3 regions of the Pseudomonas sp. B2M1-30 genome follow, and region 3 is predicted to be linked to each of the others. Evidence: predicted binding sites of a transcription regulator. Region 3 holds the regulator's gene; each other region holds the start of a gene.
The links. Region 3 encodes sigma-54, which starts transcription at its own class of promoters, with help from an activator protein. Its sites were predicted from a motif close to ANTGGCATNNANNTTGCTNT; they were not measured.
Positions count from the first base shown of each region.

Region 1: a site for sigma-54 is predicted at 5,267-5,286, ahead of flgB (flagellar basal body rod protein FlgB). Genes of this name have one in related genera too.
Region 2: a site for sigma-54 is predicted at 6,224-6,243, ahead of N8H74_RS20390 (flagellar basal body rod protein FlgF). Genes of this name have one in related genera too.

Region 1 is NZ_JAOEJT010000005.1:25,671-35,685, reverse strand. It holds gene N8H74_RS12015 (ribonucleoside-diphosphate reductase subunit alpha) at 1-1,565, shown strand, start outside; gene flgE (flagellar hook protein FlgE) at 2,276-3,598, opposite strand; gene flgD (flagellar hook assembly protein FlgD) at 3,629-4,354, opposite strand; gene flgC (flagellar basal body rod protein FlgC) at 4,370-4,813, opposite strand; gene flgB (flagellar basal body rod protein FlgB) at 4,817-5,224, opposite strand; gene cheR (protein-glutamate O-methyltransferase CheR) at 5,456-6,283, opposite strand; gene N8H74_RS11985 (chemotaxis protein CheV) at 6,331-7,263, opposite strand; gene flgA (flagellar basal body P-ring formation chaperone FlgA) at 7,345-8,106, shown strand; gene flgM (flagellar biosynthesis anti-sigma factor FlgM) at 8,280-8,606, shown strand; gene N8H74_RS11970 (flagellar protein FlgN) at 8,655-9,122, shown strand; gene N8H74_RS11965 (flagellar brake protein) at 9,218-9,964, shown strand.
Region 2 is NZ_JAOEJT010000011.1:31,934-41,948, forward strand. It holds gene N8H74_RS20355 (MFS transporter) at 1-1,046, opposite strand, end outside; gene N8H74_RS20360 (hypothetical protein) at 1,149-1,331, opposite strand; gene N8H74_RS20365 (hypothetical protein) at 1,403-1,537, opposite strand; gene N8H74_RS20370 (amino acid aminotransferase) at 1,741-2,934, opposite strand; gene N8H74_RS20375 (4a-hydroxytetrahydrobiopterin dehydratase) at 2,934-3,290, opposite strand; gene phhA (phenylalanine 4-monooxygenase) at 3,408-4,199, opposite strand; gene N8H74_RS20385 (sigma-54-dependent transcriptional regulator) at 4,514-6,073, shown strand; gene N8H74_RS20390 (flagellar basal body rod protein FlgF) at 6,298-7,038, shown strand; gene flgG (flagellar basal-body rod protein FlgG) at 7,084-7,869, shown strand; gene flgH (flagellar basal body L-ring protein FlgH) at 7,923-8,618, shown strand; gene N8H74_RS20405 (flagellar basal body P-ring protein FlgI) at 8,646-9,734, shown strand; gene flgJ (flagellar assembly peptidoglycan hydrolase FlgJ) at 9,746-10,015, shown strand, end outside.
Region 3 is NZ_JAOEJT010000007.1:71,836-81,850, reverse strand. It holds gene N8H74_RS15690 (hypothetical protein) at 1-252, shown strand, start outside; gene N8H74_RS15685 (superoxide dismutase) at 254-865, shown strand; gene N8H74_RS15680 (ZIP family metal transporter) at 896-1,789, shown strand; gene N8H74_RS15675 (HPr family phosphocarrier protein) at 1,799-2,074, opposite strand; gene rapZ (RNase adapter RapZ) at 2,090-2,947, opposite strand; gene ptsN (PTS IIA-like nitrogen regulatory protein PtsN) at 2,950-3,414, opposite strand; gene raiA (ribosome-associated translation inhibitor RaiA) at 3,426-3,734, opposite strand; gene N8H74_RS15655 (RNA polymerase factor sigma-54) at 3,808-5,301, opposite strand; gene lptB (LPS export ABC transporter ATP-binding protein) at 5,578-6,303, opposite strand; gene lptA (lipopolysaccharide transport periplasmic protein LptA) at 6,303-6,848, opposite strand; gene lptC (LPS export ABC transporter periplasmic protein LptC) at 6,835-7,407, opposite strand; gene N8H74_RS15635 (HAD family hydrolase) at 7,416-7,940, opposite strand; gene N8H74_RS15630 (KpsF/GutQ family sugar-phosphate isomerase) at 7,941-8,915, opposite strand; gene N8H74_RS15625 (ATP-binding cassette domain-containing protein) at 9,192-10,004, shown strand; gene mlaE (lipid asymmetry maintenance ABC transporter permease subunit MlaE) at 10,004-10,015, shown strand, end outside.

The sequences.
Region 1 (10,015 bases), on a different contig from region 3:
GCAAGCGCAAAGGCGCTGTGTGTGCCTACCTGGAAACCTGGCACATGGACATCGAAGAGTTCATCGAGCTGCGCAAGAACACCGGTGATGACCGTCGTCGTACCCACGACATGAACACCGCCAACTGGATCCCTGACCTGTTCATGAAGCGCGTCTTCGATGACGGCAAGTGGACCCTGTTCTCGCCGTCCGAAGTGCCTGATCTGCACGACCTGACCGGCAAGGCCTTCGAAGAGCGCTACGAGTACTACGAAGCCCTGACCGAGTACCCAGGCAAGGTCAAACTGTTCAAGACCATCCAGGCCAAAGACCTGTGGCGCAAGATGCTGTCCATGCTGTTCGAAACCGGCCACCCATGGCTGACGTTCAAAGACCCGTGCAACCTGCGCAGCCCGCAGCAGCACGTCGGCGTGGTTCACAGCTCGAACCTGTGCACCGAGATCACCCTGAACACCAACAAGGACGAGATCGCGGTCTGCAACCTGGGCTCGATCAACCTGCCGAACCACATCGTCGACGGCAAGCTGGACACCGCCAAGCTGCAACGCACCGTGAACACCGCCGTGCGCATGCTCGACAACGTGATCGACATCAACTACTACTCGGTGCCGCAAGCGAAGAACTCCAACTTCAAGCACCGTCCGGTCGGCCTGGGCATCATGGGCTTCCAGGACGCGCTGTACCTGCAGCACATCCCTTACGGTTCCGACGCTGCCGTCGAGTTCGCCGACAAGTCGATGGAAGCGGTCAGCTTCTACGCGATCCAGGCGTCCTGCGACCTGGCCGACGAGCGTGGCGCATACGACACGTTCCAGGGTTCGCTGTGGTCCAAGGGCATCCTGCCACTGGATTCGCAACAGATCCTGATCGAGGCTCGCGGCGCCAAGTACATCGACGTGAACCTGGAAGAAACCCTGGACTGGGCACCGGTTCGCGCCCGTGTGCAGAAAGGCATTCGTAACTCCAACATCATGGCCATCGCACCGACCGCGACCATCGCCAACATCACCGGCGTATCGCAGTCGATCGAACCGACCTACCAGAACCTGTACGTGAAATCGAACCTGTCGGGCGAATTCACCGTGATCAACCCGTACCTGGTTCGCGACCTCAAGGCTCGCGGTCTGTGGGACTCGGTCATGATCAACGACCTGAAGTACTACGACGGTTCGGTTCAGCAGATCGAGCGCATCCCGCAAGAACTCAAGGAGCTCTACGCGACTGCATTCGAAGTGGACACCAAGTGGATCGTTGACGCGGCCAGCCGTCGTCAGAAGTGGATCGACCAGGCCCAGTCGCTGAACCTGTACATCGCTGGCGCATCGGGCAAGAAACTCGACGTGACCTACCGCATGGCCTGGTACCGTGGTCTGAAAACCACTTACTACCTCCGTGCCCTGGCCGCGACCAGCACCGAGAAATCGACCATCAACACCGGCAAGCTGAACGCTGTTTCCGCTGGCGGCAACCATGGCGACGACTCCGTACTGGCCGCCCCTGCAGGCCCGGCTCCAGTGCCAAAGGCTTGCGCGATCGACGAGCCGGATTGCGAAGCTTGTCAATAAGCTGAGCGACCTCAGGCGTTGCGAAACGCCTGAATGAAAAACCCCCGACAGACTTCTGGTTTGTCGGGGGTTTTCTTTTGCCGGGGGAAAACCACAACTGAAAAGCCCCTCATCCCAGCGCTCCCGAAACGTCGGACCGCGCGGAGGGAAAAGGGGCTGATCGGGGTGGCCACACAGATTGGTACACCTGCCACAACCCGGTCGGCTGTCAGGCCGCCTTCGTGGGCAAGCCCACTCCCACATTAGAAAAGCAAAAAGCAGCTCGGATAGTCCGCACCCGCCTCTCACCACTCAACACGATGAGCGTTAGCTCGAGTACCGCTTTTGATCTTGCCGTGCCGGCCCCTTCGGCAGGCTGAGTGGAGGGATTCATCCGGGGGTAGGCGCGCAGCGCCGTTCGACGAAGTCGAACACATCGAGAGGAGGTGCAGCGAAGCAAACCGTAGGCGATGCCCCCGGATGAATCCCGTAACGAAGGAACCCCGAGCCACAGCGAGGAGCCGTACGCCGGGGCCCAGACCTTTGCTTCCTTTGGGGCGTTTGCCAAAGGGAGTCGCCGTAAGGGCGAAACCGCCATCAGCAACCCCCAAAACAACGGATATTCCCCCCAAACCCCAAGAACCTGGTCGGCCCAAAGGCCGCCAAGACCAAAAAGCGCAACCACAAAAAAGCCCCTCAAAAGAGGGGCTCTTGCAAAACTCAACCAGACATCAAGTCATCTGAATGATGGTCTGCATGATAGTGCTCTGAGTCGAAATGGTCTTGGCGTTCGCCTGATAGTTGCTCTGGCCCTTGATCAGGTCCACCAGCTCATTGGTCAGGTTGACGTTCGACTCTTCCAGCGAGTTGGAAACCACCGAACCCAGCGTGCCGGTTTCCGGCGCATCGTAGCCCGGGATACCCGAAGCGAAGGTTTCTTTCCAGGAGGTGCCGCCGATAGGCTGCAGGCCTTGCTCGTTGGTGAAGCTGGCCAGTGCGACCTGGCCGATGGCCTTGCTCTCGTTGTTGCTGAAGTTGGCGAACAGCGTACCGGTGCCGTCGATGGTCAGGTTGGTGATCTGGCCGGTGGCGTAACCATCCTGGGTCGGAATCGAACGGGCGGTATCAGCGTTGAACTGAGTGGTCTTGGCCATGGAGATCGTAATCCCGGCCGGGTTCGCGGCAGCGCCGTTAGCCGTCCAGACACCGTTGGTGACAGTACCAGGCACCCAGCCAGTGAACTTCAAGTCGCTGCTGATGACCGGACCGGAAGCACTCGGGGTGCTGACCTGAGTCAACTTGCCTGCGGTGTCAAAAGTCAGCGTCGAAGCGACCGGAGGGGTAGCCGCAGCGGTTGGATCACTGCCATCCGGGTTGCGACCATCGACCAGGGTGTAAACCTTCCAGGTGTTGGAACCGGTTTTCACCATGTACTGATCCATGCTGTGCTGGTTGCCCTGGCTGTCGTAGATCGGCGTGCTGAACGACTTGGTGTAGGTTTCAGTCTTGGACGGGTCGAATTTGCCGGCCGCGACGGTGTCATCGATCACCGCAGCCGTCGAGTTCAGGTTGATGGTCGAACCCACCAGCGAGGTGGACTTCGGCGCCAGGTTCGAGGTGTCGATTTTCAGGTCGGTCAACACACCGTTGATGATCTTGCCGTTGGCATCCACACCGTAGCCTTGCAGGCGCGAGGTGTAATCGGTGTTGGTGATGAAGCCATCTTTATCGACCTTGAACGTACCGGCACGGGTGTAGGACACCGAACCGTTGTTGCTCAGGGTGAAGAAGCCCGAACCGTTAATCCCCATGTCCAGCACGTTGCCGGTGTTGTTGATGTCACCCTGGGTGAACTGCTGGGAAACGTTCGCCAGGCGCACGCCGTTGCCGATGACCTTGCTGCCGCTGCCCAGACGGGTCGCCGAGTAGACGTCTTCGAATTCGGTGCGCGAGGATTTGAAACCGGCGGTCGCGACGTTGGCGATGTTGTTGCCGGTCACGTCCAGTTGTTTGTTGGCTGCATAGAGACCGCTAAGGCCGATATTGAAAGACATATTCCACTCCTTTGTGCCGGTTGGTCGGCTCTATATACCAATGGTTTGTACTTTGGACAGGGCAACGGTGCCCTTGCCGGACAGGTTGAGCATCAGCTCGCCACCGGTCTGGCTGATGGTCACGCTGTTGACCGTGGCCGGCAGATAGGTCGCCATATCCGTCGAGGTGCCGTTGATCGAGGCGTTGGCCTTGACGGTGTAAGTACCGGTCTTGACCAGATTGCCGTCCTTGTCCTTGCCGTCCCAGGTGAAGCTCGCACTGCCGGCAGCGCGGCTGCCCAGGTCGATGGTACGAATGACGGCGCCGGTGCTGTCGCTGATCGAAACGGTTCCGCCGGCAATCGACGACGGCACGGTGACCGAACCGGTCATGCCTTTGCTCGGATCGTCCAGCTGAACGGTGTTGGTCTGCACGATCACGTTGCGACCCACCAGCGACGAGGCCTGCAGCGCCTGCGACGAGTTGTAGTTGCCCGCCAGCGAGCTGACCGTGCTGTTGAGCGTGGTGATGCCTTCCAGGCTGCTGAACTGCGCCAGTTGGGCAACGAATGCGCTGTTGTCCTGCGGATCGAGCGGGTTCTGGTTTTTCAGTTGGGTCACCAGCAGTTGCAGGAACGCGTCCTTGCCCAGGGCCTGGCCGCCGGTCGAGCTGTTGGTGGCCGACGCAATGCCATCGCTGGTCGAACCGGTCTTTTTCGACGAGTTCGCCAGGATATCGGTCATGCTCAGGCTGCTGGTGGTATCAGTAACACTCATGGCAGTCGCCCCTTATCACTGACCGAGGGTCAGTACCTTCTGCATCATGGTTTTGGCGGTGTTCATCATTTCGGCGTTGGTCTGGAACGACCGGCTCGCGGAGATCATGTCAGCCATTTCTTCGACCACATTGACGTTCGGGTAGTAGACATAACCCTTGGCGTCGGCCGCCGGATGATTGGGCTCGTAACGCGCTTCGAGGTTGCTCTGGTCTTCGACCACGCCGAGCACCTGCACGCCCTGGCCTGCGGCGTCCTGATTCTGGAACAGCGAGTCGCTGCCGCCGCTCTGGCCGCCCTGGAACATGGTGGCGAATACCGGGTGACGGGCGCGGTAGGTCTGGTCGATGCTCGACGAAACGGTCTCGGCGTTGGCGATGTTCGACGCCACGGTGTTCAGACGGGTGTTCTGGGCGCTCATGCCGCTGCCGGCAATGTTGAAAACGCTGGACAGGGACATGGATTACTCTCCGCGCAGGGCTGACACCAGCCCTTTGAATTTGCTGTTGAGCAGGGTGAAGCTGGCCTGGAAGCCGACGGCGTTTTCTGCGTAGTTCGCCTGCTCCAGTTGAGCGTCAACGGTGTTCTGGTCGATCGAAGGCTGCATCGGCGTGCGATACATCAGCGACTCATCGCCATTGCCCAGGCCTTCAGCTTCGATGTGGCGGCTGTTGGTCATGTTCAGGGCAATCGTGCCGTTGTTGTTCTTCTGGCTCTGTGCTTCGAGCACTTTGGAGAAGTCCAGGTCCCGAGCCTTGTAGTTCGGGGTATCGGCGTTGGTGATGTTGTTGGCCAGGACTTCGGCACGCTGGGCGCGGAAGCCCAGGGCTTTTTCGTGAATGCCGAGCGCTTTATCGAAGCTGATGCTCATGTCGGGAACCTTCAGGTGACCGGAGTTTTTCGTAACAGGGCTATAGCAAGCGGCGTGCCAATTCAAAAAATCCCCGGATTGCGGGGCTTTGCCGCAAGTCGGCAACGCGGCAATGCCAGAAAAGCGGCAACCGGCTTCCGCTCAATGCCGCTTTTCTGCCGCCAATGAGCGGCAGGCATAAAAAAACGGGAGTCCCTGAGGACTCCCGTTTTTTTGTGTTGCCGCGATCAGTCACTTCGCCTGGTAGATGATCCCAGGGCTGCACTGGACCATCTGGTAATGGTCCGGCAAACCGTTCAGCGCTTCGGAAGCGCCGAGGAACAGATAACCACCCGGCTTCAGCGTGCTGTGGATGCGCAACAGGATGTCTTTCTTCACCTCGGCGGAGAAGTAGATCAGCACGTTGCGGCAGAACACGATGTCAAACTTGCCGAGGCTGGCGTAGCTGTCGAGCAGGTTGAACGAGCGGAATTCCACGCGGCTGCGGATCGGCGCCTTGACCACCCAGCGCCCCGGCCCTTTCGGGTCGAAGTAACGCTGCAAACGATCGGCCGACAAACCACGGCCAATCGCCAGGCTGTCGTACTCGCCGGTCTTGCAGTTGGTCAGCATGCTGCCCGACAGATCGGTGGCAACGATCTGCACGCCCATCTTCAACTGACCGAGGTTGGTCCGTTCGAACTCATCGATCGCCATCGACATCGAATAGGGTTCCTGACCCGATGAGCAGGCCGCCGACCAGATCCGCAGACGCTGGTTGGGGCTGGCCTTGATCGCTTCGGGCAGGACCTTGTTCTTCAAGACTTCAAACGGATAGGTGTCGCGAAACCACAGGGTTTCGTTGGTCGTCATGGCATCGACCACCTGCTCGCGCAAACCGCTGCGCGGCTGGGTCTGGATGCGCTGGACCAGCTCACCCAGCGACTTGATGCCCTGCTGCTCCATCAGTTTGTTGAGACGGCTCGACACCAGGTACTGCTTGTTTTCACCGAGCAAAATGCCACAGGCCTTTTCCAGGAAGACCCGGAACTGTTCGAAATCCAAATTACCCGTAGACAAATGATGCCGCCTCTTAAATCGTGTTGACCGCCAGGGACGAAAGGTCCCTAGCTGATATCTGCTGCTTTGATCCGGTCGACTACCCGGGATGCCAGGTCATCAGGACGGAATTTGGCCAGGAAGTCATCGGCACCGACTTTCTTGACCATCGCCTGGTTGAACACACCCGACAACGAAGTATGCAGGATGATATGAAGCTTTTGCATGCGAGGATCGCTGCGGATCTCGGCCGTCAGGGTGTACCCGTCCATCTCCGGCATCTCGATGTCGGAAATCATCATCAGGAACTCTTCTTCCGGCTTCTTGCCCTCGTCGACCAGTTTGCGCAGGTAATCCAGCGCTTGCCGGCCGTCGTTCAGCGCCACCACTTCGACACCCACCGTCTGCAGGCAACGCGTCACCTGCTTGCGCGCCACCGACGAGTCATCGACCGTCAGCACCCGCAATGACAATGCCTTGCTCTGGGTCTCGACATCCACCACGCCGACCGAAATCGCTTCCGGCGTCGGCGCGACTTCCGCCAGCACCTTCTCGACGTCGATGATTTCGACTAACTGATTGTCCACCCGAGTCACAGCGGTCAGGTAGTGGTCGCGCCCGGTGCCCTTGGGCGGCGGATGGATCTCTTCCCAGTTCATGTTGACGATGCGTTCCACCGAGCGCACCAGGAAACCCTGGGTCTTGGTGTTGTATTCCGTGATGATCACGAACGGATTGTTCTTGTCTTTCAAAGCACCGGAGCCGGTCGCCATTGCCAGATCAAGGATCGGAATGGTCGCCCCCCGGATATTCGCCACCCCGCACACGACAGGACTGGACTTGGGCATCAACGTCAGTTGCGGGCATTGCAGCACTTCCCGAACCTTGAACACGTTGATCCCGTAGAGCTGCTGGCCGTCGAGACGGAACAACAGCAGCTCCAGGCGATTCTGCCCTACCAGTTGCGTGCGCTGGTTCACCGAATCCATTACACCAGCCATGCCCAGACTCCTACCCAACGCCAAGTGTTGTTGCGACGCACATTCATTGCTAAACGGCACGGCGCTTGCTTTTTAACTCGTATGAACACTCAAACGACATTTTTCCGACGCCTGACATCCCCAGCCCGCAGATGGCTTTGCGCGGTGTCGGCCGTTTGCATTTTCTACCCGGGCAGCCCTGCCGTTGCTGATGCGGTTACCTTGCCTGACATGCTTATCGGCGTCACTCAGGGCTTTCTTGAATTCACCGTAGAAGACTATCTGGCTACCAGTCAAACGGAAGGTCGCTATGAAATCGAGGTGAACCAACTCGATCCACGCATGCGCATGCCTATGTGCGACAAGGAATTGACAGCGACCCTGGAGAGTCCGGCACGTCCTCTGGGCCGGGTGACGGTCAAGGTCAGATGCGACGGCGCCTCGCCCTGGACGGTGTTCGTGCCCGCTCAAGTCCGGCTGTTTCGCGAGATTGTGACGACCACTCGTCCGCTCAAGCGCGCCGGCATCATCGAGCCTCAGGACGTGACCTTGCGTGAACGCGACGTCAGCCAGATCAATCAGGGATTCCTGACGTCGGTGGATCAGGCGATCGGACAAAAATTGACCCGACCAACGGTCGCCGACCAGGTGATTACCCTGGTGCATCTGGAACAGGCGGAAGTCGTGCGCAAGGGCGATCAGGTGGTCATCACCGCGCGCAGCGGCACACTGGCCGTGCGGATGCCGGGAGAAGCCCTTGCCAACGGCGGTTTGAAGGAACAGATTCGCGTGAAAAACCTTAACTCCCAACGGGTCATCAAGGCGCAAGTCACCGCGCCGGGCCAGGTGGAAGTGGCTATGTGAACGACGTGGACAGAGGCCCTGCAGAAAACTGGCGCCGGCCTGCGTCGTTCCCTAAACTGTGGCTCATCTGCAGCGAGCGCTGACGCGCGCAAGCTCATTGATAAATGAGCCTAAAGTTTTATCGGGTATGGCCGAAAACATGGCAAGCGTCCAAATACCCAGAGGTTTTTATCATGGTCATCGATTTCAGCCGTTTGAACAGCTCCTCGTCACTTACGGGCAGTACACGTACCAGCACGCCTAAGGAAACCGCCGAAACCGGCACTTCCGCGCCGCTGAATACCCCGGCCGAACAGGCCAGTGCCGCAAAAAGCGGGGAATCGGTACACCTCAGCAATGAGGCTCAACAGTTGCAGAAGGTCACTGACAAGCTGCGCGATCAGCCTGCCGTCGACAAAGCCCGCGTGGCCGAGTTGAAAGCAGCGATTGCCGATGGCAGCTATAAAGTCGACAGCAACCGTGTAGCCAGCAAACTGCTCAACTTCGAAGCCCAGCGCTAGGCCCCGGTCTGCGCCAGGCTTTTGGACGCTTAAAACCCAAGGCCAGCCATGCACGACACTACTTTATTGCAACTGATCACCGACGATTTTGCTCCAGCTCAACAACTGCTGGAGTTGCTGCAAGTCGAATCCCTCGCCTTGCACGGTCGTGACATGCCGCAACTCGAAGACATCCTGGCACGCAAACAGGCGCTGATCATTCAGTTGGAGCAGCGCGGCCGCAAACGCAGCGAAGTCCTCGCCAGCCTCAACCTGCCGATCAATCGTCAGGGCCTGGAGCAACTGGCCAGCCAGTCGAGCATCGGCGACCAGTTGCTGGCCCAGAGCGACGTGCTCACCGACCTGATTGCCCAGTGCCAGGCGGCCAACGTCAAGAACGGCCAGTCGATCGTGATTCAGCAGGCTGCGACGGCCAATCAGCTGAAAATCCTCACCGGCGGCGAGCCTCCTGCGCTCTACGATGCCAGTGGCACCTTCTCCAAACTGCAGAAACCGCGCGCGCTCAGCCAGGCGTGATTGTTTCTTCTATGCTTGCGCCCTATCAACGCATGAAACATGCTGGCAAAATACTGGCCAGCCGTAGTCAAATTTTGTCTGGAGATTGATTCAACGTGTCCAACGTCCTCAGCGCGGATGATGCTCCGCAGCCACCAAAGGTGCTTACCACACCTCTGGAAATCTCCAGCAACCTGCGCCAGTTGCAAGAAAGCCACGACCCGCTGGTCATCACCTTCCACGAACGCAGCCAGCGCTTTCAGAGCTATCTGATCAAAGTGGATCGTGACACCGCCACCATCGCCCTGGATGAAATGATCCCGCGCGACGGCGAGCGCTTCCTGCTCGCGGGCGAACCGTTCAAGGTTGAAGGCTTCCATGACGGCGTGCGTATCGCCTGGGAATGCACGGGCACGCTGAACATCGAAGAAACCACCGGCGACCGCTTCTACACCGGCGAACTGCCGACCGAAGTGGTTTACCACCAGCGCCGCAATGCCTTCCGCGCCGCGCTGAAGCTGACCGATCTGGTCAACGTCGAACTGGGCGGCGAAAAACTCAAGGCGCCGATTGGCGGCAAGCTGCTGGATATTTCCGCCACCGGCTGCAAACTGCGCTTCGAAGGTGACATCACCGGCCGCCTGCAACTGGGTCAGGTCTACGATCGCCTGATCGCCCCGCCGCTGTTCGGCAATCAACCGACATCGGTCGAACTGCGTTACCTGCACTTCGAAGAAAAACTCAACATCACCTTCGCCGGCCTGCGCTTCCACAACATCAGCGGCCAGGCCGCACGCAACGTCGAACGCTTCGTTTATCAGTTGCAGCGCGAGGCACGTCGCTTCGATAAAGACGACTTCTGATCGCCGCGCCATAAAAAAACGGGCAGTCACTTGCGGTGACTGCCCGTTTTT
Region 2 (10,015 bases), on a different contig from region 3:
CCCAGCGACAAGTCGATGAACAGTGAGTAAGCGCCTACGGCCGCGCCCCGGCTGGAGGCCGGCACCAGATTCACCGCCTCCACCCCCAGCGCCGGGAACACCAGCGAGAAGCCGAAACCGCTCAACGCCGCTCCCGCCAGTGCCCACTGCGCATCCGGGGCCAGCCACAGCAGCAACAGGCCCAGGGTTTCCACCGACAGGCAGGCAATCGCCACGCGGAAGCCGCCGAGGCGATTGATCAGATTGCCGAACAGCAGCCGCGCGCCGATGAAGCTGGCGCCGAACAGGCTCAGGCACAGCACGGCGTTGTCCCAATGCTGTGTGGCGTAATACAGGGTTATGAAGGTGGCGATGGTGCCGAAACCGATCGAGCCCAGCGCCAGCCCGCAGCCGTGGGGGAAGACCCGACCCAGCACATGCATGAACGGCAGGCGCTCGCCGGCAACGATTGGTGCGGCGGTTTTCGGCCACGCCAGCAGCAGACCCAATGCAGCCAGCAAGATAATGCTGACGCCCATGCTCCACAGCCCCAGGCGGCTGACCAGCCACACACCCAGCGGCGCACCGACGGCCAGTGCGCCGTAACTGGCGATGCCGTTCCAGGAAATCACTTTGGCGGTGTTCGCCGCGCCGACCCGACCGATGCCCCAGCCAATCGATCCGGAACCGACCAGGCTTTCCGCGCTGCCCAGCACCAGACGGCCGATCAGCAGGCTGATCAGACTGAGCATTGGCACATGCGGTGTCCACGCCGAAATCAGCATGAACACACCGCTCAAGCCACAACCGGCCAGACCGATCATCACGGCGCGTTTGCTGCCCTTGTTATCGATGATCTTGCCGGCATACGGGCGGCTGAGCAGGGTGGCCAGGTATTGCACGCTGATCACCAGCCCGGCGATGACCGCGCCGAAGCCCAGATCACTGTGGACGTAGCCCGGCAAAACGGCGAGGGGAATGCCGATGTTGAGGTAGCCGATGAAGGTGAAGAGGACGATGGAAACGACTTGCAGCGTGACCGCCAGGGGGCGCTGAGGTTCTGACATTGGAAACGATCCACGGGAAGCAGGATTAGATAGGCTGCTTATGATACCGGCGCGGACGCGTCAGGGGCGGGGAAAAGTAAAACTATTTGCCGGGCGGTGGAATCAGGATTTGGCCGGTGCGACCAGTTGCGTGGTGACCAGCGCGGCGAGGGCATTTTCTTCCGTACCGAAGCGGGCGAGCAGGGCGGCCTGTTTCTCCGGGGAGAGGCGGTTCCAGATCTCGATCATTTTCTCGGTGGCGCCGATCAGGACTTCGGCTTGGCTGGCGGAGAATTCGTCGGTCATGGCGGGCTCGGTTTCAGGCAGTGTGGAAAGCGCATGTTAGCGCTTTCCACACGGTCTGTACGGCGGGTGTTTCAGTCTTCGCTGTCAGCCTTGCGGCTGTCAGTGGCTTCTTGTTTCGGCTCGGGCTGTTGGGCGCCGGCTTGTTGCGGGGTCGTCTGCTCAGGTACGTGCAGGCTTGGGAAGGGGAGATTGGGAATCTCGTGCATGGTTGCGCTCCTCGCTAAGTCTGTTGATAGATCTGGTAGATCCGCGCTTTCAGAAAGCTCGTGGAGGATACAGCAGGAAAAGTGACAAACAGATTTTTATATCCATTTGTTGCGACGGATGGGCTTGTCTAGACAGGTTTGTAAGGGATGCGCGAACGCCAATGTGGGAGCGGGCAAGCCCACTCCCACATCAGGTTTTGTGGCTACTGGCAGACCTTGGCGATTGCCTCGGCCAGCAGGTCCAGTCGTGTTGCATCGATACCGGCGACGTTGGCCCGGCCCGAGCTGACCATGTACACGCTGTGGTGGTCGCGCAGGTTTTTCACTTGTTCCGGCGACAGGCCGGTGTAGGAGAACATCCCGCGTTGCACGCCGATGTGGGCGAAGCGTTCGCGCAAGCCGTGAGGTTCCAGCGCTTCGACCAGGCCGCTGCGCAACTGGGCGATACGCAGGCGCATGGCTTCCACTTCGTCGGCCCAGCGGCTTTTCAGTTCCGGGTCGGCGAGGATGGTCGCCACTACCGCCGCGCCGTGATCCGGTGGCGTCGACCACAGGTTGCGGGCGATGTTGGCCAGTTGGCTGCGGATGTCGGTGAGCTTGTCGGCGGTTTTCGCACAGACGATCAGCGCACCGGTGCGGTCGCGGTACAGGCCGAAGTTCTTCGAGCAGGAACTGGTGATCAGCAGTTCCGGCAGTTCGGCGGCGAACAACCGGGTCGACCACGCATCCTGTTCCAGACCATCGCCAAAGCCCTGGTAGGCAAAGTCGATCAGTGGCAGCAGGTCGCGGCTGCGCACCACCTCCAGCACCCGGCGCCAGTCGTCGTGACTCAGATCGAAACCGGTCGGGTTGTGGCAGCAGGCGTGCAGCAGGACCACGTCACCTTTCGGTGCCTGGCTGAGCACGGCGAGCATCGCCTCAACATCGAGACGGTTGTCGCTGCCGACGTACGGGTAGTGACTGACCTTGACCCCGGCCGCCGCGAAAATCGTTTCGTGGATCGGCCAGGTCGGGTTGCTCAGCCACACGCCACGGCCCGGCAGGCACTGGGCGATGAAGTCGGCGCTCAGGCGCAGGGCGCCGGTGCCGCCCGGGGTCTGGGTGGCCCCGGCGCGTTGCGCGGCGATCAGCTTCGAGTCGGCGCCGAGCACCAGTTCATTGATGACCTTGCCGAACAACGGGTTGCCGTGGCCGCCGATGTAAGTCTTGGTGTCCTGGCTTTCAACCAGCCGCGCCTCGGCGATTTTCACCGCCTCGGGAATCGGCGTCAGGCCCTGGGCGTCCTTGTAGACGCCCACGCCCAGGTCGAATTTGCGCGGGTTGGAGTCCTGCGCGTACGCCTCCATCAAGCCGAGGATCGGGTCGCCGGGCACCCGGCCGATGGCGTCGAAGTGCATTACTTGCGTCCTTCTGCGGTTTTGGCCACTTCGTCGGTGCGCGCGGCCATGATGAAGTCATTGCGGTGCAGGCCTTTGATCGAGTGGCTCCACCAGGTCACGGTGACTTTGCCCCACTCGGTCAGCAGGCCCGGGTGATGACCTTCGGCCTCGGAGATTTCGCCCACTGCGTTGGTGAACGCCAGGGCGTGCTTGAAGTTCTTGAACAGGAAGACTTTTTCCAGCTGCATGATGCTGTCGCGTACTTCGATGTTCCAGTCAGGGATCTGCTTGATCAGGATCGGCAGTTCTTCGTCGCTGACTTGTGGCGCATCGGCGCGGCAGGCTTCGCAATGGGCTTGGTTCAAACTGGACATGGCATTTTTCCTGAGAAGGCGTGTTTTTCTTATAAGGGTTGAACGGGTCGTCAATGCCGCCAAGCTAAACCAAAGTGGCGGCCACTGACAGACTCACTTGTAAGCAAAAGTCGCGGCTCACGCCGCTTTTGGCTTGGGTGGGAATTTCGGTGCGTGCAGACCCAGCTGCATGGCGTGCTTGACCATGCCCATGATGTCTTCGTGGGCCAGATCGAACAGGCGCTTGAGGTTCGGCAGGGCAAAGTACAGCGGTTGCAGGATGTCGATGCGATACGGCGTGCGCATGGCTTCCAGTGGATCGAAGGCCTGATGCTCAGGTTCGTCCGACAAGCTGTAAACGGTTTCCTTGGGCGAGGACAGGATGCCACCGCCATAGATGCGGCGGCCTTGCGGCGTCTCGACCAGACCGAACTCGATGGTCATCCAGTACAGACGCGCCAGGTACACGCGCTCTTCTTTGGTCGCTTGCAGGCCGAGTTTGCCGTAGGTGTGGGTGAATTCCGCGAACCAGGGGTTGGTCAGCAGCGGGCAGTGGCCAAAGATCTCGTGGAAGATGTCCGGCTCTTGCAGATAGTCCAGCTCTTCACGGGTGCGGATAAACGTCGCCACCGGAAAGCGTTTGCTGGCGAGCAATTCGAAAAAAGTCTGGAACGGGATCAGTGCCGGAACGCGGGCGACCTGCCAGCCGGTGGTCTCGCCCAGCACTTTGTTGATTTCGCCCAGTTGTGGAATGCGGTCGTGGGGCAGACCGAGTTTTTCGATACCGTCCAGGTACTCCTGGCACGCACGACCCTCGATCACTTTCAATTGACGGGTGATCAGCGTGTTCCACACCGCGTGTTCTTCGGCGGGGTAGTCGATAAAACCTTGCGCATCGGGCTCGCGGGCCACGTATTGCGTCTGCTTCATACTGCTCTCCTGCGAGGGAAATTTCGTTCTTGTTATGTCCTGCGATGGACTCAGAAATAACCCAAGGCGTGTCGGCTTGCAGCGGGTTGAGCGGTGTTTGCGTAGGAAAAGTCGGCAGATTTCGTAAAATTTTCGTTACGCTTTGTCGGCCAAGTCGTATTTGCGGTGAGTCTCGGGTTTGAAATGGTGGATGACTGTCACATAATCTTGACGATTATCTGTGCGCCTCGACAGAAAATTGTCCAGATTTGCGCCGCGCACGCCCGTTTCCACAGGAACGGACACTTCATTCCACCGCATTCCGGGCCTTTCCTATGCGTATCAAAGTCCATTGTCAGAACCGCATCGGCATCCTGCGCGACATCCTCAATCTGCTGGTGGAGTACGGGATCAACGTTGCTCGCGGCGAAGTCGGCGGCGAGCACGGCAACGCGATCTATCTGCATTGTCCGAACCTGATCAACATCCAGTTCCAGGCGCTGCGCCCCAAGTTCGAGGCAATTGCCGGGGTGTTCGGCGTCAAGCGGGTAGGGCTGATGCCTAGCGAACGCCGGCACATGGAGCTGAATGCGTTGCTCGGCGCGCTGGAGTTTCCGGTGCTGTCGATCGACATGGGCGGCTCCATTGTCGCCGCCAACCGCGCGGCCGCCCAGTTGCTGGGGGTGCGGGTCGATGAGGTGCCGGGGATTCCGCTGTCGCGCTACGCCGAGGATTTCGACTTGCCGGAGCTGGTGCGCGCCAACAAATCGCGAATCAATGGCATGCGGGTCAAGGTCAAGGGTGACGTCTTTCTGGCCGACATCGCGCCGCTGCAATCGGAGCACGACGACAGCGAAGCCATGGCCGGCGCGGTGCTGACCCTGCACCGCGCGGACCGGGTCGGCGAGCGCATCTATAACGTGCGCAAGCAGGAGTTGCGGGGGTTCGACAGTATCTTCCAAAGCTCGAAAGTGATGGCGGCGGTTGTCCGCGAAGCGCGGCGCATGGCGCCGCTGGACGCACCATTATTAATTGAGGGCGAAACCGGCACCGGCAAGGAATTGCTGGCCCGCGCCTGTCACCTGGCGAGTCCGCGCGGCCAGTCGCCGTTGATGGCGCTCAATTGTGCGGGGTTGCCGGAGTCGATGGCCGAGACCGAGCTGTTCGGTTATGGCCCTGGCGCCTTCGAAGGGGCGCGTGCCGAGGGCAAACTCGGGCTGCTGGAACTGACGGCGGGCGGTACGCTGTTTCTCGATGGCGTGGGCGAAATGAGTCCGCGCCTGCAGGTGAAATTGTTGCGTTTCCTGCAGGACGGATGCTTCCGGCGTGTTGGCAGCGATGAAGAGGTTTACCTGGATGTGCGGGTGATCTGCGCGACTCAGGTGGACTTGTCCGAGTTGTGCGCGCGCGGCGAGTTTCGCCAGGATCTGTACCATCGCTTGAACGTGCTTTCGCTGCACATTCCGCCGCTGCGCGAATGCCTCGATGGCCTGACGCCGCTGGTGGAACACTTCCTCGATCAGGCCAGTCGGCAGATTGGCTGCTCGCTGCCGAAACTGGCGCCGGCAGCGATGGATCGGCTCAGTCACTACCACTGGCCGGGCAACGTGCGGCAACTGGAGAACGTGCTGTTCCAGGCGGTTTCGCTGTGCGAGGGCGGGACGGTCAAGGCCGAGCATATTCGTTTGCCGGACTATGGCGTGCGTCAGCCCCTTGGCGATTTTTCCCTCGATGGCGGACTGGACGAGATTGTCGGGCGTTTCGAGAAAGCGGTACTCGAGCGGCTGTATTCCGAACACCCGAGCAGCCGGCAACTGGGCAAGCGGCTGGGGGTTTCGCACACCACGATCGCCAATAAGTTGCGCGAGTATGAGGTGGGCAAGACCGAGTCCTAGCGCCTGCATGATCGTTCCCGGGCGTTGTGTGGGAACGATCATGCCGCTTGGCGGCATGACACCGCCGGTTTTTCGACTTCGATACATTCCCTCCCTCCCCCAAAATCCTGCAAGTCCTTTGTTTACCGGGTCGCGAGCCGCCAGAAAAAAGTTGGTCTGCAAATTGCTTATGGCTCAGCAGTACAGCGGTGGGCGGCAAACGTCCGGCATGCAGAGGAAAGAGTGTGGACAAGTACCTTTATGTGGCAATGACCGGCGCCAGCCAGAACGCACTGGCGCAAAAGGCTCATGCCAACAACCTGGCGAACATCTCCACCAACGGTTTTCAGCGCGACCTGGAGCAGGCGCGTTCGATGCCGGTGTTTGGTGACAGCTTTCCGGCGCGTGCGTTTGCCATGAGCGAACGACCTGCCACGGATTTCACCGCCGGCTCGCTGGTGCAGACCGGGCGTGACCTCGACGTGGCCGTGAGCGGCAACGGCTTCATCGCCGTGCAGAACCCCAACGGTGGCGAGAGCTACGTGCGCACCGGCAGCCTCAATATCGATGCCCTCGGCGTCCTGCGCGCCGGCAACGGCATGCCGGTCATGGGCAATGGCGGGCCGATCGCCGTGCCGCCGGAGCAGCAGGTCGAAGTCGGTGAAGACGGCACCATCAGTATTCGTGCGATGGGCGAAGGCCCGCGCGTCATGGCCGAAGTCGACCGGATCAAGCTGGTCAACCCGGACATCAAGAACATGAACAAGGGCTTGGACGGTTCCATCTACACCAAGGACGGACAGCCTGCGCCGGCCGATGCCAACGTCAAGCTGGTGTCGGGTTTCCTGGAGTCGAGCAACGTCAATGCCGTGGAAGAGATGACCTCGGTGCTGGCCCTGGCCAAGCAGTTCGAGTTGCACGTCAAGATGATGAACACCGCCAAAGACGACGACCAGGCCATGGCTCGGGTCTTGCAGATCAGCTAATTATCAGAACGTCGCGCCGTAAAACAGGCGCACGAGGAGAATCGAATGCTTCCGGCTCTATGGGTTGCCAAAACCGGTCTGTCCGCCCAGGACACCAACCTGACCACCATTTCCAACAACCTGGCGAACGTGTCGACCACGGGTTTCAAACGTGACCGCGCCGAGTTCCAGGACCTGTTGTATCAGATCAAGCGTCAGCCAGGCGCCCAGTCGACCCAGGACAGCGAACTGCCGTCGGGTCTGCAAGTGGGGACCGGTGTGCGCATCGTCGGCACCCAGAAGAACTTCACCGCCGGCAGCCTGCAAACCACCGAGCAACCGCTGGACATGGCCATCGACGGTCGCGGTTTCTTCCAGATCCTGCAACCGGACGGCACCACGTCCTACACCCGTGACGGTACTTTCCACCTCGACTCCAACGGCCAGATCGTCAACGCCAGCGGTTTCGCCCTGGAGCCGGCGATTGTCATCCCGAACAACGCCCAGACCTTCACCGTTGGCCGTGACGGCACCGTTTCCATCACCGTGCCCGGCAACGCCGCGTCGCAAGTGATCGGCAACCTGCAAACCGCCGACTTCATCAACCCGGCCGGTCTGCAAGCGGTGGGCAACAACCTGTTCCTGGAAACCGCCGCTTCCGGCGCGCCGCAAGTCGGCACTCCGGGCCTGAACGGTTTCGGCACTACCCTGCAGAACACCCTGGAAACCTCCAACGTCAGCACCGTGGAGGAGATGGTCAACATGATCACCACCCAGCGCGCGTACGAGATGAACTCCAAGGTGATCTCCACCGCCGACCAGATGCTCTCGTTCGTAACGCAGAATCTGTAATCAAGTCTACGAGGCGGCCATGAGGTCGCCTGCAACACCGTGAGGTAAGGGTCATGAATCGCTTCGTATCTGTTCTGGCATTGAGTGGGGTCGTCTCGCTCGCGGGCTGCGTCGCCCCGACGCCCAAGCCCAATGACCCTTACTATGCGCCGGTGTTGCCGCGCACACCGTTGCCGGCGGCCGCCAACAACGGCTCGATCTATCAGGCCGGTTTCGAGCAGAACCTGTACAGCGACCGCAAGGCGTTCCGGGTCGGTGACATCATCACCATCACCCTGAACGAGAGGACCCAGGCCAGCAAGAACGCCAACTCGCAGGTCGACAAGACCAGCAAGACCGGCATCGGCCTGACCTCGCTGTTCGGCGGCAGCGCCACCACCAACAGCCCGTTCGGCAGCGGTGACCTGAGCCTGGACGTCGGCTACAGCGGCGACCGTGCGACCAAGGGCGACAGCAAGGCCGCGCAGGGCAACACCCTGACCGGTTCGATCACTGTGACCGTGGCCGACGTGCTGCCCAACGGCATCATCGCCGTGCGCGGTGAGAAGTGGATGACCCTCAACACCGGCGACGAGCTGGTGCGGATTGCCGGTCTGGTGCGCGCCGATGACATCGCCACCGACAACACCGTGTCGTCGACCCGCGTCGCCGATGCACGCATCACCTATTCGGGCACCGGTTCGTTCGCCGATGCGAGTCAGCCAGGCTGGTTCGACCGTTTCTTCCTCAGCCCGCTGTTCCCTTTCTAGGTGGCTACTTTGAATTTCAAGCGCCTCATGATGGCCGCGCTGTTGTTGTCGGCGGCCGTCAATGCCCACGCCGAACGGTTGAAGGACATCGCCAGCATTTCCGGCGTGCGTTCCAACCAGTTGATCGGCTACGGCCTGGTGGTCGGGCTTAACGGCACCGGCGACCAGACCACGCAGACCCCGTTCACCCTGCAGACCTTCAACAACATGCTGTCGCAGTTCGGCATCAAGGTTCCGCCAGGGTCGGGCAACGTGCAGTTGAAAAACGTCGCGGCGGTGTCGATCAGTGCCGACCTGCCGGCGTTCGCCAAACCGGGTCAGCAGGTCGATATCACCGTTTCCTCCATCGGTAACTCCAAGAGCCTGCGCGGCGGCACCCTGTTGCTGACCCCGCTCAAGGGTATCGACGGCAACGTCTACGCTGTCGCCCAGGGCAACCTGGTGGTGGGCGGCTTTGACGCCGAGGGCCGTGACGGCTCGAAGATCACCGTCAACGTTCCGTCGGCCGGTCGCATCCCCGGCGGTGCGTCGGTCGAGCGTGCGGTGCCGAGCGGTTTCAACCAGGGCAACAGCCTGACGCTGAACCTCAACCGTTCCGACTTCACCACGGCCAAGCGCATCGTCGACAAGATCAACGACATGCTCGGCCCTGGCGTCGCGCAGGCCATCGACGGCGGCTCGATCCGGGTGACCGCGCCGCTCGATCCGAGCCAGCGCGTCGACTATCTGTCGATCCTGGAAAACCTCGAAATCGATCCGGGCCAGGCAGTGGCGAAAGTCATCATCAACTCGCGCACCGGCACCATCGTCATCGGCCAGAACGTGAAAGTCTCGCCGGCCGCCGTGACCCACGGCAGCCTGACCGTGACCATCACTGAAGACCCGATCGTCAGCCAGCCAGGCCCGTTGTCCAACGGCCAGACGGCTGTCGTGCCCCGCTCGCGCGTGAACGCCGAGCAGGAGGCCAAGCCGATGTTCAAGTTCGGCCCGGGCACCACGCTCGACGAAATCGTTCGTGCGGTGAACCAGGTCGGCGCAGCGCCGGGTGACCTGATGGCCATTCTCGAAGCACTGAAGCAGGCCGGCGCGTTGCAAGCCGACCTGATCGTGATCTGAGGACGGCGAGCATGGATATGCGCAAGAGCGGTCTGGTCAGCAGCAGCGATTCGGGTTCCTACTCCGACCTCAATCGCCTGAACCAGCTCAAGGTCGGCGACAAGAACAGCGATGCGAACATGCGCAAGGTGGCGCAGGAATTCGAATCGCTGTTCCTGGGCGAGATGCTCAAGTCGATGCGTTCGGCCACCGAAGCGTTGGGCCAGGACAACCCGATGAATACTCCGGCGGCCAAGCAGTATCAGGAAATGTACGACCAGCAACTGGCCGTTTCCCTGTCC
Region 3 (10,015 bases):
CGGCTGAACCAGCCGGAGGAGAGCGCCGAGTACCTGTGCGCGATCCATCAGCGCCTGTTGCAGACCATGCAGGACGAGCGTCTGCGCCCGGCCCTGCGGGAAGCGGCGCTGCGCCAGAGCAGCAAGACCTATGTCGAGCTGCTGAATTTCATCAGCGAACACGGCGAATACCCGCGAACCCAGCGTCTGTTGCATCCGGACACCGGCAATGCGCGTCGCCTGCCAGCCCCTCATCACCATGGAGTCCATTGAAATGGCTTTTACCTTGCCTGCCTTGCCTTATGCCTATGACGCACTCGAGCCGCATATCGATGCGCAGACCATGGAAATCCACTACACCAAGCATCACCAGACCTACATCAACAATCTGAACGCCGCCGTTGAAGGCACTGAATACGCCGAATGGCCGGTGGAAAGACTGGTTGCCAGCGTCCAGCAACTGCCGGAAAAACTTCGCGCGGCGGTGATCAATCAGGGCGGCGGACACGCCAACCATTCGCTGTTCTGGGAAGTCATGGTGCCCGGCGGTGGCGGAAAACCGGACGGTGCACTGGCCAGGGCGATCGACGAGCAGTTGGGCGGTCTCGACAGTTTCAAGGAGGCATTCACCAAAGCCGCGCTGACCCGTTTCGGCAGCGGCTGGGCCTGGCTCAGCGTGACCCCCGAGAAAAAACTGCTGGTCGAAAGCAGTGGCAACCAGGACAGCCCGCTGATGAACGGCAATACGCCGATTCTCGGTCTCGACGTCTGGGAGCACGCCTATTACCTGCGTTATCAGAACCGTCGCCCGGAATACATCAGTGCGTTCTACAACGTGATCAATTGGCCGCAAGTCGCTGCGCGTTATCAGGCCGCGCTGGTTTAAGTCATCTATAAAAACAATCCAAGGCTGACTATGGGCACTGAAACACTGGCGATCGGAAGTGGACGTATGTTTCGTTACGCATTCGGCTCGCTGTTGCTGTTGGCGGGCATGACCTTGCTGGTCGCCCACGGGCTGGAATGGCTGGATCTGGAACCGAAACTGTCACGGGCATTGCAGGGCGGCGCGATCTGCGCCCTCGGCACGGCGCTCGGCGCGGTGCCGGTGCTGGTGATCCGGCGCATGCCGCAAGCGTTGAGCGATACCTTGCTGGGTTTTGGTGCCGGGGTGATGCTCGCGGCGACAGCGTTTTCGTTGATCGTGCCGGGCATCGCCGCCGCTGAAAGCCTTGGCCTGACGCCATGGGCGGCCAGTGGCCTGATCTGCTTCGGCATCCTGCTCGGTGCGTTTGGCTTGTATCTGGTGGATCGCCGGGTGTCCGGCGCATCACCGGAAATGCTGATCGGCACGGCCGAGCATCCGGTGATTCCGCCGCGTATCTGGCTGTTCGTGTTCGCCATCATTGCCCATAACATCCCGGAAGGCATGGCGGTCGGCGTCTCGGCCGGCGGCGGCATGCCGGACGCGGACAGTCTGGCCATGGGCATCGCCCTGCAGGACGTGCCGGAAGGTCTGGTGATCGCGCTGGTGCTGGCCGGGGCAGGGATGTCTCGGTTCAAGGCGTTTTTGATCGGCGCGGCTTCGGGTCTGGTCGAGCCGGTGTTTGCCTTGCTATGCGCCTGGCTGGTGAGTCTGGCCGAACTGTTGCTGCCACTGGGGCTGGCGCTGGCGGCGGGGGCGATGTTGCTGGTGGTGACCCACGAAGTCATTCCCGAATCGCGACGCAGTGGTCACGACAAACTGGCAAGCCTGGGCCTGTTGATCGGGTTTTGTCTGATGATGGTGATGGATACGGCGTTGGGCTGATCCTGCGGTTCAACCACCTTCATCGAAGTAGTTGTTGATCAGCGCGACCAGGGCATCCAGCGCTTCCTGTTCCTGATGCCCTTCGGTGCTCAAGTGAATCTTGGTGCCCTTGCCGGCGGCAAGCATCATCATTGCCATGATGCTTTTGCCGTCGACGGTGGTTTCCGGAGTACGGCCGACTCTGATCGAGCAATCGGGAAACTGCCCCGCCACTCCGACGAACTTGGCCGATGCGCGGGCATGCAGGCCCAGCTTGTTGATGATTTCGATTTCCAGAGCAGGCATCGCGGTGTGAATCCTTTAGCTGAGGTCGCGGTGGCGAACCTGGACGTTCTTCAGGGTCTTGTGCAGCGCCTGGCCCAGACGTTCGGTCAGGTAGACGGAACGGTGATGCCCGCCGGTGCAGCCGATGGCGATAGTGACATAAGCGCGGTTGCTTGCGGCAAAACGCGGCAACCACTTGTGCAGGTAAGCGTAAATGTCCTGGTACATCTCTTCGACTTCCGGTTGCGCCGCCAGGTACTCGGCAACCGGCTCATCGAGGCCGGACTGCGCGCGCAGCTCCGGTTTCCAGTAAGGATTGGGCAGGCAGCGTACGTCGAATACCAGATCGGCATCCACCGGCATGCCGCGTTTGAAACCAAACGACTCGACCAGAAACGCCGTGCCCGGCTCCGGCTGGTTCAGCAGACGCAACTTGATGGTGTCACGCAGCTGATAAAGATTGAGGCTGGTGGTGTTGACCTTGAGGTCGGCCAGGTCGGCGATGGGGCCGAGCAGGGCGGTTTCGTCTTCAATGGCTTCCGCCAGCGAGCGGTTGGCGCTGCTCAGCGGGTGGCGGCGACGGGTTTCCGAAAAACGCTTGAGCAGGGTTTCTTCGTCAGCGTCCAGATAAAGCACATCGCACTGGATATGGCGGCTGCGGACTTCCTCGAGCAATTCGGGAAAACGCGACAGATGGCTGGGCAGGTTGCGTGCATCGATCGAAACCGCCACCAGCGGCTGGGACAGCTCGGTGTGGATCAGGGCGCGCTCGGCCAGTTCCGGCAGCAGGCCCGCCGGCAGGTTGTCGATGCAGTAATAGCCGTTGTCCTCGAGGACATCCAGGGCAGTACTTTTACCCGAGCCGGAGCGGCCACTGACGATGATCAAGCGCATGATTACGGCCTGTTCTGCTCTTCCAGTACGACCTGGTACAAGGCTTCGTTGCTGGGCGCGCTGCGCAGTCGGTCGCGCACGTCCTTGCGGTCAAGCATGCTGGCGATCTGACGGAGCAGTTCCAGGTGTGCGTCCGTGGCCGCTTCCGGAACCAGCAGGACGAACAACAGGTCGACTGGCGCACCGTCAATCGCGTCGAAATCGATAGGTGCATCAAGGTGCATCAAGGCACTGATCGGTGCTTCGCAGCCCTTGAGGCGGCAGTGAGGAATGGCGATGCCGTTGCCAAAACCGGTCGAACCGAGTTTTTCACGGGCCACCAGCGCCTCGAAGACATCCTGCATCTCCAGATCCGGCACCTCGCGGGCGATCAGGTTGGCAATTTGTTCGAGGGCTTTCTTTTTGCTGCCGCCCGGCACGTTCACCAGGGAACGGCCGGGGGTCAGGATACTTTCAAGTCGGATCATGGATTGGGGGGTTATCGACCGGTAGCGCCCTGAAGCAGGCTCTGGGTCTTTTCCTTATGCTTTTTGAGTTGTTTGTCCAGCTTGTCGGCCAATGCGTCAATCGCCGCGTACATGTTGGAATCTTCCGCGTTGGCGACGACTTCATTACCAGGAATATGCAGCGTGGCTTCGATTTTCTGCTTCAGCTTTTCGACGGACAGGATGACCTGAACGTTGGTGATCTTGTCGAAATGCCCCTCGAGCCTCTTGAGCTTTTGCTCAACGTAGTCGCGCAGGGGTTGGGTCACTTCCAGTTGGTGTCCACTGATGTTGACTTGCATACAGCTTCTCCTTCGTTGCCAGTGCATAAAGCGGTAGATCAGATGATCTACCACTGGAACGCTGTAACGTGGCTTACATCAACCGCTTGCGTTCGCTCGAAGGCGCGATCCCGAGGGATTCGCGGTACTTGGCGACGGTGCGGCGAGCCACCTGAATGCCTTGTGCCTCCAGTAAACCAGCGATCTTGCTGTCACTCAACGGCTTTTTCTGATTTTCCGCGGCGACCAGTTTTTTGATGATCGCGCGGATCGCCGTGGACGAGCATTCGCCGCCTTCGGAGGTGCTGACGTGGCTGGAGAAAAAGTATTTCAGTTCATAAATGCCCCGGGGGGTATGCATGAATTTTTGCGTGGTCACCCGGGAGATCGTCGATTCGTGCATGCCCACCGCCTCGGCGATATCGTGCAGGACCAGCGGTTTCATGGCTTCGTCGCCGTACTCCAGGAAGCCGCGCTGATGCTCGACGATCTGGGTGGCTACTTTCATCAGGGTTTCGTTGCGGCTTTGCAGGCTCTTGATGAACCAGCGCGCTTCCTGCAACTGGTTGCGCATGAAGGTATTGTCGGCGCTGGTGTCGGCGCGACGGACGAAACCTGCGTATTGCGCATTGACGCGAAGGCGCGGCACCGACTCCTGATTGAGTTCGACCAGCCAGCGCTCGTTGTCCTTGCGCACGATGACGTCAGGTACAACGTATTCGGCTTCGGTGGACTCGATCTGCGAACCCGGGCGCGGGTTGAGGCTCTGCACCAGTTCGATGACCTGACGCAACTCGTCTTCCTTGAGCTTCATGCGCCGCATCAGCTGGCTGTAATCACGGCTGCCGAGCAGGTCGATGTAGTCGGTGACCAGGCGTTTGGCCTCGGTCAGCCAAGGCGTCTTGGCCGACAGCTGGCGCAGTTGCAGCAACAGGCATTCACCGAGGTTGCGCGCACCGATGCCGGCGGGCTCGAATTGCTGGATGCGGTGCAGGACGGCTTCGATCTCGTCCAGTTCGATATCCAGTTCCGGGTCGAAGGCGTCGAGGATTTCCTCGAGGGTTTCGTCGAGGTAGCCCTGATTATTGATGCAGTCGATCAGGGTCACGGCGATCAGGCGATCGGTGTCCGACATCGGCGCCAGGTTCAGCTGCCACAACAGATGGCTTTGCAGGCTTTCGCCGGCGGAGGTGCGGGTGGTGAAGTCCCACTCGTCATCATCGCTGCTGGGCAGGCTGCTGGCGCTGGTCTGGTAGACGTCTTCCCAGGCGGTGTCGACCGGAAGTTCGTTGGGGATGCGTTCGTTCCATTCGCCGTCCTCGAGGTTGTCCACCGTCGGGGCGGTTTCCTGGTAGGAGGGTTCCTGAATCTCGGTGTTGGGCTTCTGTTCGGCGTTGTCGGCCAGGGGATCGGAGTTGTCGAAGTCGTCGCCTTCTTCCTGGCGTTCGAGCATCGGATTGGACTCCAGGGCCTCCTGGATTTCCTGTTGCAGGTCCAGGGTCGACAATTGGAGCAGGCGGATGGCCTGTTGCAGCTGCGGTGTCATCGTCAGCTGCTGGCCCATTCTCAAGACTAGCGATGGTTTCATGGCAGGGGCTTAACACCTTATTCGCCGGCGCACATGCGCCATCCACTACAGGGCGCCGGAGCGCCAAACTTAAGCAAATTATATGCCTGAAACTGAAGTGTTTGCCTAGAGCGCTGTAACAATAAAAACCTATAAAACTTTGTTGACGCGTCGCTCCGGCTGGCGGTTGAACACCTTTGAAGCGGCGTGTTTGCCTGGAGCGCTGTAACAATAAAAACCCATAAAAAGCCGTTTTACTGACGCAGCGCCCGAGCGGTCGATCGGATAACTCAGTGCTTACAGGCGGAACTCGTGGCCCAGATACACTTCCTTCACCAGATCGTTGGCGAGGATGGTCTCGGCGTCGCCTTCGGCAATCAGTTGGCCGTCGTTGACGATGTAGGCGGTTTCACAGATATCCAGCGTCTCGCGCACGTTGTGGTCGGTGATCAGGACGCCGATGCCCTTGGCCTTGAGGTGGTGGATGATCTGCTTGATGTCGCCCACCGAAATCGGGTCCACGCCGGCGAACGGTTCGTCGAGCAGGATGAATTTCGGTGCGGTCGCCAGGGCGCGGGCGATTTCCACCCGGCGGCGTTCACCACCGGACAGGCTCATGCCGAGGTTGTCGCGGATGTGGCTGATGTGGAATTCCTGCAGCAGGCTTTCCAGCTCCTTGCGACGGCCGGCCTTGTCGAGTTCCTTGCGGGTCTCGAGGATGGCCATGATGTTGTCGGCTACCGACAGTTTGCGGAAGATCGACGCTTCTTGCGGCAGATAGCCGATACCGGCCTTGGCGCGACCGTGCATCGGCTGGTGGCTGACGTCGAGGTCGTCGATCAGTACGCGACCCTGATCGGCCTGCACCAGGCCGACGATCATGTAGAAGCAGGTGGTCTTGCCGGCGCCGTTGGGGCCGAGCAGGCCGACGATCTGGCCACTGTCGATCGACAGGCTGACGTCGCGCACGACCTGGCGGCTTTTATAGGCCTTGGCCAGGTGCTGAGCTTTCAGAGTTGCCATTACTGGGTTTTCTCATCGGTTTTCTTTTTCGGCTGGATCACCATGTCGATGCGTGGGCGCGCTTCGGTGACCTTGCTGCCGGTGGCACGGCCGGCGCTTGCCAGCTTCTTGACCGTGTCGTAGACGATTTTCTCGCCCTGGGTGACGTTGTTGTCCTTGTCGACAACCTTGGCCTTGTCGATCAGCACGACGCGGTTTTGCTGGGCGTGGTACTGGATCGTCACGCCCCAGCCTTGTACAGGCTTGGCGTCACCCTGGGTCTGCAGTTGTTCGAAGTAGGCGAGGTTGCCGACCGAGGTCACGACATCGATGTCGCCGTTTGGCGCACGAGTCATGGTCACGGTGTTGCCTTTGACGATCATCGAACCCTGAGTGATGATCACGTCGCCTTTATAAGTGGCAACACCATTCTTGTCGTCCAGCTGGGCATCGTCGGCCTGAATGCGGATTGGCTGCTGTTGATCGTTCGGCAGAGCCCAGGCGCTCACGCTTCCCAGTGCTGCGCCCAGACTGAGCAAAATAGGGAGGGTTTTAACGAGCCTCATACTGTCCTCTTACGTTCGATAGCAGGTGTATCCTGCTTTCCTTCAGATACGCTTTCATTCCCACGCCGGTCGATACACCGCCAGCGCCGTCGATTCTAACGGGTTGCTGGGTCTGCGCATATTGTTGCTGCGGGAACACCGTCATGCGAGTGGAGGTGATCAGGGTGTCGCGGTTCTTTTCGTCGGTGCGCTTGACGCGAACCGAGTCGATCAGCTCGACCTCGGTGCCGCCAGAATTCACTTCACCGCGTTCGCTGGTCACATGCCACGGAAAATCGGTGCCACGGAACATGTTCAGGTCTGGTTTGGTGACCAGGGTGACGTCGGTGGCTTTGACGTGCTCGGCTTTTTCCGAGGTCATTTCGTACTGCACCCTGCCGTCTTCGAGGTATTGCAGGGTGTGCGTGTTGGTCGCGTACCAGTCGATCGGGTTGTCGACGGTCGAGACGGGAGGCTTGTCGAGGAAGCGCTCCGGGCTGATGTTCCAATAGCCGACCGCAGCGAAAATCGCCGCGATACAGCCGAACACCAATACATTGCGAACTTTTTTGCTGAACATTATTTGACTCACAGGTACGCGGCATTGGCCGCATCGAGGCGGTCCTGGGCGCGCAGGATCAATTCGCAGAATTCCCGGGCGGCACCTTCGCCACCACGGGCGAGGGTGACGCCATGGGCGTGCTCGCGGACGAATTCGGCGGCGTTGGCCACGGCCATGCCCAGGCCTACGCGGCGAATCACCGGCAGGTCGGGCAGGTCGTCACCGAGGTAGGCGACCTGTTCATAGCTTAGGCCCAGTTGCTCGAGAAGGCCGTCAAGGACGACCAATTTGTCCTCGCGGCCCTGAAACAGGTGCGGGATGCCGAGATTCTTCGCCCGACGTTCGACCACCGGGGTCTTGCGGCCGCTGATGATCGCGGTTTGCACCCCGGCGTTCATCAGCATCTTGATGCCCTGGCCGTCGAGGGTGTTGAAGGTTTTGAACTCGCTGCCGTCCTCGAGGAAATACAGGCGTCCATCGGTGAGGACGCCATCGACGTCGAAAACCGCCAGTTTGATCGCTTTGCCGCGTTGCAGCAGATCGGTGCTCATTTACATCACTCCTGCACGCAGCAGATCGGAAAGGTTGAAGGCGCCTACCGGGCGGTCTTCCTCATCCACGACGACCAGTGCGTTGATTCGATGGTCTTCCATGATTTTCAGGGCCTCGGCGGCGAGCATCTCGGCGCGGGCGGTCTTGCCGTGTACGGTCATCACCTGATCGATGGTGGCGCTGTGGACGTCGATGCTGCGATCCAGGGTGCGGCGCAGGTCGCCGTCGGTGAAGATCCCGGCGAGTTTGCCGTCGGCTTCGAGAATCACGGTCATGCCCAGGCCCTTGCGGGTCATTTCCATCAGCGCGTCCTTGAGCAGGGTGCCGCGTTGTACCTGTGGCAGCTCCTCGCCGGCGTGCATGACGTTTTCCACTTTCAGCAACAGGCGCCGGCCCAGCGCGCCACCCGGATGGGAAAAGGCGAAATCTTCGGCGGTGAAGCCGCGTGCCTCCAGCAGCGCCACGGCCAGGGCGTCGCCCATCACCAGGGCTGCGGTGGTCGAGGAGGTCGGTGCCAGATTCAGCGGGCAGGCTTCGTGCTCGACATGGACGTTGAGATTGACCTCGGCGGCCTTGGCCAGCGGCGATTGCGGGTTGCCGGTCACGCTGATGAGCTGGATGCCCAGGCGTTTGATCAGTGGCAGCAGGGTCACGATTTCGTTGGTCGAGCCGGAGTTCGACAGGGCCAGGATCACATCATCGCGGGTAATCATGCCCATGTCGCCGTGGCTGGCTTCGGCGGGATGAACGAAAAATGCCGGGGTGCCGGTGCTCGCCAGGGTGGCGGCGATCTTGTTGCCGACGTGCCCGGACTTGCCCATGCCTACCACGACGACACGGCCCTTGCTCGCCAGAATCATCTCGCAGGCGCGTACGAAATCGGCGTCGATATGGGGCAGCAAGCCTTGTACGGCTTCCATTTCGAGGCGGATGGTGCGTTGTGCCGATTGAATCAGGTCGCTGGATTGGCTCATGTCAGAAATCGTATAGCCCGATGAAAAGGCGGCGATTATAGCGGTTCTGTCGAAAAGCCTCACGCTAGTTCGTCACCCTTTGTCATTACTCGTTACCAATTGCCTTAAATAATGCATCGAGCCTGTCATATCCCTGAACGTGGCCGGGCACAGGCCTTGGGCGCTTGGCCTTTGCGGTGATATAGTTCGCCGCCAGTTCGGCCTGCCCGGGATGTAAGCGCTTTCCTTTGAGAAAGCCAGGCGTCCGAGTGAGAGGCTGCATCGCAAGGAGTTTAGATGAGTGCCGATAACGCCTACGCGGTCGAGCTGAAGGGCGTCACCTTCAAGCGTGGATCGCGGAGCATTTTCAATAACGTCGATATCCGCATCCCGCGGGGCAAGGTCACCGGCATCATGGGACCTTCCGGGTGCGGCAAGACTACGCTGCTGCGTCTGATGGGCGCCCAGTTGCGGCCGTCGAAAGGCGAGGTCTGGGTCAATGGCCAGAACCTGCCGAAGCTGTCGCGCAGCGATCTGTTCGATGCGCGCAAGCACATGGGCGTGCTGTTCCAGAGCGGTGCGCTGTTCACCGATCTCGATGTGTTCGAGAACGTGGCGTTCCCCCTGCGTGTCCACACCGAATTGCCGGAAGAGATGATCCGCGACATCGTCCTGCTCAAATTGCAGGCGGTCGGCCTGCGCGGCGCCATCGAGCTGATGCCTGACGAACTGTCCGGCGGCATGAAGCGTCGTGTCGCTCTGGCCCGGGCGATTGCCCTCGATCCGCAGATCCTGATGTACGACGAACCCTTTGTCGGCCAGGACCCGATCGCCATGGGCGTTCTGGTGCGCCTGATCCGTCTGCTCAACGATGCGCTGGGGATCACCAGCATCGTGGTTTCCCACGACCTGGCCGAAACCGCGAGCATCGCTGACTATATCTATGTGGTCGGCGACGGCCAGGTATTGGGGCAGGGCACACCCGATGAACTGATGAGCTCGGACGATCCGCGCATCCGCCAGTTCATGACCGGCGATCCTGACGGCCCGGTTCCGTACCACTTTCCAGCGCCGGATTACCGCGCAGATCTTCTGGGGAAGCGCCGCTGATGCGCAGAATT